Regions from separate parts of the Paeniglutamicibacter sp. ZC-3 genome, predicted to be linked through region 1. Evidence: riboswitches for the same ligand, from Rfam matches in the RefSeq annotation. Region 1 holds a riboswitch; the other holds the start of a gene.
The links. Region 1 has a riboswitch for guanidine ahead of OIU93_RS16195 (multidrug efflux SMR transporter). Riboswitches for the same ligand answer to the same signal wherever they lie in the genome.
Positions count from the first base shown of each region.

Region 1 (3,398 bases):
GGAATCCCCGGACCCCCGGCAGGACTTCGTCGCCTACGATCCGTGCCGCCCCGTCCATTACGTGATTCGTCCGGAGAACTCCCCGGTCGGCGGCGAGGTCCTGATCCACGAGGCGGTCGCCGAGGTTTCGGCAGCCAGCGGCCTGCGCTTCGTTTATGACGGCCCCACGGCGGAGGGGCCAAGCAGGGAACGGGACAGGTACCAGCCCGGGCGCTACGGGGAGCGCTGGGCGCCAGTTCTGCTCACCTGGTCCGACCCTGAGGAAACACCCGGATTGACGGGGGATGTGGGCGGCCTGGGCGGAAGCGAATACGCCCACACGCCCGGGCACCCCTTCGTCTACGTGGCCGGACAAGTGATGCTGGATGCCCCGGGGCTGGTCCCAATCCTGGGATATCCGGGAGGTGCCGAACTGGTCCGTGCGGTCGTCATCCACGAACTCGGGCACGTCCTGGGACTCGACCATGTCAATGAACCGGACCAGCTGATGTACGGCGGCCGGAATGACCGGACAACACTGGCAGAAGGAGACCGGGAGGGCCTTGCCCTACTGGGCGCCTGCGCCTGCGTTCCGCAACTCTAAATCGACACCAGGAGTTGGATCGTTCAGGTGCCGCGCAACTGGTCCAGCGCCGCCTTCAGGCGGGTATCGGCATCGGCGGCTACCTCGCGAATGGCAGGGTTCCCACTAATGCGGGACAGGACCTGCGCGTCAATGGTCTCTATCGTGGTTTCGGTCGCGTCCAGTGCCCTGCGGACCACCACGTTGCACGGCAACAAGGCCCCAAGTTCGGGCTCGGTGAGCAATCCCCGATTGGCCAGATGCGGATTGCAGGCCCCAAGTATCAGGTAGTCGCCGATCCGGTCGGCCGATTCGGCGCTGATCTTTGCCGTCAGGACGGCGCGCACATCGATTTCGGTCAGCACCCCAAAGCCCTGGCGCCCCAGTGCATCCTTGGTGCGGGCCACTGCTTCCTCCCAGTCCAGCGAAACGGTGATGCTGTGCGTGTAGCCCATGTCAGTGGTCCTCTCGCTCTCCCCAGCGCCGTGCGCGTCGGGTTGCCGGTGTTTGCGGCCCAGCCTAGCCGCGATCCAAGACGCTGTCTGCCCCTCGGCCAACAATCACCACGCCCGGCACTGCCTGGGGGTTGTTCTATTCATGGCACCTGTTCCGTGGCGTTCTTTCGTTCCACAGGCACGAAGGTTTCCCTGGGTCCAGGGTTGCACATTAGCCAGAAATCGTAGTCGAACCGTCGGTTCGGGTCCCCCACGACGAACCATGCAGCCATGATCCGCCGACATTCAAGAGCGTTGGTGCCATTGCGCCATAAGGCAAACCTGGCAGCGACATTGATTTGGTGGGGCGATGCAGCACGTCCCACCCCCAAGCATTCATAGTGATCCATAGCTTCTCCCCCAAGGAAACGCCCGACAGTCCCCCAAACCTATGCTCCACCTGGCGAACCAGGCAAGGGATGCGTGAAAACATCTCACAACAGGCGAGCATATGGGAACCGCCGGACCCTTTCCGGCCCATCGAGGTTGCGATGAACCGAGCTCAGGCGTGAAGGGACTTGAGGCCAACAACGCCGCCGATGATCATCAGCAGAAAGAGCACTTTCAGGATCGAGATCGTCTCGGTGCCAGTGGCCATCGCGTAAACGACCGTCAGCGTCGCACCGATTCCGACCCATACCGCATAGGCGGTACCGAGTGGCAGTTCCTTCATCGCATAGGCCAGGCCGGCCATGCTCAACACCAGTCCCACGGCGAATACAACGGTGGGCGCCAACCGGCTTAACCCTTCGGATTTACCCAACGCGGTGGCCCACACGGCTTCGAGAACACCGGAAACAATGAGAATAAACCAAGACATGACTGACTCCTCGCGGGCCGTCTTGTCGCACACCGGGTACGGCACCCATCGTCCGGAACCCCTGTCATGAGGCTTCTTCCCAGATTTTCACAGATCGCAGCTCCGGGGCAAGGCGGACGTCGAGCCGGAACGCCCACCTCAACAGGGCTCCCCGCGGTCACCGCATGTTTACCGGCGCGCCATCTTCGGTTGGTGAGGGTCGGGGAGGATGGGTTCGCGCGCCGCTCCCCCGGCCGCGCCAATCCAACACCGCACCGTGAGGCAAAACATGAAGAAGTCCCTGTCCGCTGCCTTGGCACTTGCCGTTCTGGCCACGCCCCTGCTGGCCACGCCGGCCGGCGCCGCCACCGCACCGGCCAACAGCACCGTCGGCACCCGCGACGCCCAGCCCGGCTTCCGCGTGCTGCCCTACCTGCAGAACCCGAAGCCGGATGCCATGACCATCAGCTGGATCAGCGAAACCGCCGACCCGGGAACCCTGAGCGTCACCGGTCCGGGCATCGGCAACGGCAAGGGCCAGGGCGCGGGCAACCAGCGGGTGCTCACCTCGACCCCGAAGTACATGCCGCTGATGGAATACACCCAGAAGGAACTGGACCAAAGCATCAGCGGTCTGGTGAAGGGTTCCTGGCTCAAGGCCAACACCAACTACAAGCACACGCTCACCATCGAGGGACTGAAGGCCGGCAAGGACTACAACTACACCGTCGCCCAGGGCGGCAAGCGCCATGAGGGCACCTTCACCACCGCACCCGACGCCGAGTCCTGGGAAGACCTGCGGCTGATCGCGTTCTCCGACTCCGAGACCGAACCCATGGGCCGCGTCGAGCACCGCGAGTGGGAACTGAACCCGGTCAACGGCTACACGCCCGACTCCGAACAGCGTCCCGGAAGCGATTCCGACTGGGCGCAGAAGTTCGGCTCCACCACCCGCTACGGCGACTTCACGCTTCGCTACCCGCTCAGCCAGGACACCGCGATGCGCGAGAACATGGCGGCGATCGAGGCGGCCGACCCGGATTTGATGCTCATCGCCGGCGACCTGGTCCAGGGCGCGGGCTACCAGCCTGCCTGGGACGAATTCTTTGGCTACTTCGCCGGCGAACACGGCGACCTTGCCTCCAACGTCCCGCTGGTGACGGCGCTGGGCAACTGGGAGACCTATGCGGGGATTAACGGCGGCTACGGCTCGCCCGCCGACCAGTCGCCCGCGGTCATTTCCCGGAACAAGTACCTCTCCTACTTCGACAACGACGGGGACGCCGCCAACCCTGCGGCCAAGGGCTCCTACTACCGCACCGACCACGGGCCGGTGACGGTGCTGACCCTGGACTCGACCAACGGCGAACCGGACGAGAACACCAAGACCGGCACCCTCTCCGGCGAACCCTTCTCCGGGGACGATTCCAACCTCACGGCGGAGAACCTCTCCACCGACACCCAGGGCGAGTTCACCGACGCCGACTATGACAAGGCCTACACCGAACTCTTCGCGGGCACCACCGCGGAGGATTCCGACCTG
Region 1 covers NZ_JAOYTG010000018.1:42,355-45,752, reverse strand. Annotated here, with positions in the region: gene OIU93_RS16205 (matrixin family metalloprotease) at 1-583, shown strand, start outside; gene OIU93_RS16200 (DUF302 domain-containing protein) at 607-1,017, opposite strand; gene OIU93_RS16195 (multidrug efflux SMR transporter) at 1,559-1,876, opposite strand; guanidine-III (ykkC-III) riboswitch at 1,888-1,953, opposite strand; gene OIU93_RS16190 (metallophosphoesterase) at 2,145-3,398, shown strand, end outside.

Region 2 (3,398 bases), on a different contig from region 1:
TGTGGGCAAAGATCGGGTGCCCGGTGTGGACAACGGGAGATGTCTTGCCGTGCATGAGCTCCTGCGCGTGCGTGACCACACCGCCATAGGCCTCTGCCAGGGCCTGGTGTCCCAGGCAGACCCCGAGCATGGGCTTCATCTGCGCACCGCACCACTGGATCACCTCGATGCAGACGCCGGCTTCGGCAGGGGTGCCGGGGCCGGGGGAGACCAGGACTCCGTCTCGGGCCTCGGCCAACTCGATGACCTCCGCCACGGAGAGGTCGTCGTTCCGGATCACCGTGGTTTCCGCGCCAAGCTCTTGCAGGTAACCCACCAGGGTGTATACGAAACTGTCATAGTTGTCGATCACCAGGATCTTGGGGGTGGTCACAGCAGCATCAGGCCAATCGTTGATTCGGTCCACGGACTGTACTGGCTCAGCCACGGGAAGACATATGTCATGAGCAATAATACGACGCCTGCGATCAGCGCCGCCGCCAGGATGACGCGGGACCACAGCGGTCCGGGGAGTTTGGAGAAGATCCATGCATACATGTGTGGTGTTCCTAGTTTTCCATCGTCTTTTTCACCAGGTTGGCGATTTCCGGCGGGGGTCCTGCATCTGCCGGACGCCAGGACTCCAGTTCCGCATAGGCGATGATGCGCATCCGGGTGGTGAATGGCGGATGGCAACTGGTCAGCGTCAGAGTGGAAGCCGTCGGATCGACACCGGGCTGGTTAGGAACAGGCAGGAGCACCTCGCTCTGCGAGGGGTGAACGATCTCGGTGTCGCGCCACTCGTAGGTGTAGAACCCCTTGCGCGTCTGGAGATAGATCTTGTCTCCGTCCTGGAATTTGTCGATGTTCCAGAACACCTGGCCATGGGTCTGGCGGTGGGCGGCAACGGCAAAGTTTCCGGGCTCGCCCGGGGCCTGCGTCTGGGGATAGTGGCCGATGCCGACGGTGTTGAGCACATCCATTCCGACACCGTTGGTCACCGGCTGGGCGAAGTCCTTGCCGAATCTCGGGATGTAGAAGATCCCGAAGGTTTCCCCATCGGGGATCTCGGTGATCGGCGCGGGACCGAAATCTTTATCCGCAATTGCCGGCGCACTCAACGCGTCGGTTCCCCCGTCCGTCAGATCCTGGACGAATTCCGAGGTCAGCTGGGATTGCGTGCGACCGGCATCGATGTTGGTCCACCATAGTTCCCAACCGACGAAGAGCAACATAACGATTCCGAGCGTGATGAGGACTTCGCCAAATATCCCCATGAGTCGCTGGCCGGCCGTGGCTTTGGCCCGCGTCCGCAATGCGGATCGTGTCATGCGAACTTCCCTCACTGTCACTTGGAGCATCGGGAAACCCTGTGACGTCCAGTTTGAGCGGATAGTATTGGATGTAAGCGTGGCGGTGAGGAGAAAACCTCGCCGACACACAGTGACCAGCCTACCGTTCGGACACGTACTCGTTGGATCGTGTCGGCGCCCTGAAGACTCTAGGAGCAGCAATGCCTGAATCCAAGACACGTCGGAAAAACCGCAAGCCACATGACGGCGACCATTCCCAGACCTATGACAAGCCGTTGCCCAAGTGGTACAAACCGGTCATGTTCGGCCTGATGATCCTCGGGCTGGTCTGGATCATGGTCTACTACATTTCCCAGACCGTGCTTCCGATCCCCGACATCGGCGGCTGGAACATCGTGATCGGATTTGGCGTGGCCATGATTGGTTTCTTCATGACCACGGGGTGGCGCTAGCTCACGGCCTTCGGACCGACGATGCAGCCAACCAACCCAATCATTAGCAGGGCATTGACCACGCTGAAGGTCTCACCGCCGAAGACCATGCCGTAGGCCACCGCAAGGCTGGCCCCGATTCCCGCCCACACTGCGTAGGCGGTTCCCGTGGGGATCTCCTTCATTGCCCAAGCCAGGCCGGCCGTGCTGAGAAGGATGCCCACAGCGAAAACCACGGTGGGTACGAGCCTGGTGAATCCCTCGGAGGCTCCCAAGGCAACTGCCCAGACCGCCTCAAAGAGACCGGAGATGACAAGTACTATCCACGACACGTCGTCAGCACCGATTCCTTTCGGTGCCCGTCTTGTCGCTGTCCGGGTACGGTTCCCTCGTCCGGGGGCGCCGGTGCGCTCTGGACGGCCTAGCAATGTGCGTGGGCCCGAAAACGCACCGTTCAAACCAACTTCCAGAAAGGCATGCCAGTCCCCATGCTTCGCCCCGATCTCACCCCAGGTTCTTCCTCCGTTGCCGCCGCGCCAAAATTATCACCCAAGCGCCTGTACGGATTGCTGGCTGTCGCCGAAATGGTGACCTGGGCGTTGCTGATCATCTCCATGGTCATCAAGTATGGATTTGGGCCGGAAATCTACGTCCGCATTTTTGGAATGGTCCACGGCGTGGTTTTCATCGCCTACGGCCTGGTGACGCTCTTTGTCTGGGCCAATGAGCGCTGGAGTGTGACCCGTGGCGTGCTGGGCTTGGTCTCGGCGGTCGTTCCCTTTGCCACTCTGCCATTCGAACGGGCAATGCTGCGCCGGGGGCTGCTCAGTGACACTTGGCGGCTGGCACCTGGCGGGGAAGCACCACAGGGGCCCATCGAGAAACTGCAGGCAACGGCACTACGCAGCCCCTGGCTGGCGGCAGCTGTTGGTCTAGTCGCGGTCGCTGCCATCACAGCAGCACTTCTGGTCATCGGTCCTCCCGGCGGGACAAGCTAGAGCCGTTCAGGATCCGAGGTGGACCACGGATCGCATTCCTGCCGGAAAACTCAAAATTCCTGGCGCAGGCCGGCGGCCCCCGCAGCATCCAGCACCAGACCGGTGAGCAGATCCAGTGCCACGGAGGGAACCTTCCACCGCTGCCAGTAAAGAGCGACATCGCTTGTCCACGCCTCGTTGATGCATACCAGCGATCCGTCACGAGGATCCTGGACCTCTGGGATCATGCCCCAACCCAACGACGCGACCACGGCTGCCACGTACATCCTCGAGTCCGGCACGAAGTGCTCCGCAGGCGCTTCGGCGATCCGCTTGCCCACGACCTTTCGGAGCAGCGCCCGTTGCAAGTCATCGGTCCGATCAAAACTCACCATTGGCGCAAACGCGAGCTCGGCCCCTGGATCGACACCCGGGAGCCAGCGATCCATGAAATCTGCACTGGCCATGGCTCGATAGCGCATGGTTCCCAGATACACCGAAGAGCATCCCTGCACGGGGTTGCTTTTCGTCGTCACCGCTCCCATGACCTGTCCCGATCGAAGCAAGGCGGTGGAATGGGACTCGTCATGGCGCAGGATCTCGCAGTCCATGACGTCTTGGGCAGCCAAGCCTCCAAGAACCGGTGCGAACCAACCGGCCAGCGAATCGGCATTCACGGCAATGCTGAGTTCCGTTCG
Region 2 covers NZ_JAOYTG010000017.1:66,888-70,285, forward strand. Annotated here, with positions in the region: gene OIU93_RS15845 (aminodeoxychorismate/anthranilate synthase component II) at 1-373, opposite strand, end outside; gene OIU93_RS15850 (hypothetical protein) at 370-537, opposite strand; gene OIU93_RS15855 (class E sortase) at 549-1,310, opposite strand; gene OIU93_RS15860 (cell division protein CrgA) at 1,493-1,744, shown strand; gene OIU93_RS15865 (multidrug efflux SMR transporter) at 1,741-2,055, opposite strand; guanidine-III (ykkC-III) riboswitch at 2,078-2,139, opposite strand; gene OIU93_RS15870 (DUF3817 domain-containing protein) at 2,212-2,721, shown strand; gene OIU93_RS15875 (LysR family transcriptional regulator ArgP) at 2,772-3,398, opposite strand, start outside.
Region 2: another riboswitch for guanidine. It lies ahead of OIU93_RS15865 (multidrug efflux SMR transporter); the one in region 1 lies ahead of OIU93_RS16195 (multidrug efflux SMR transporter).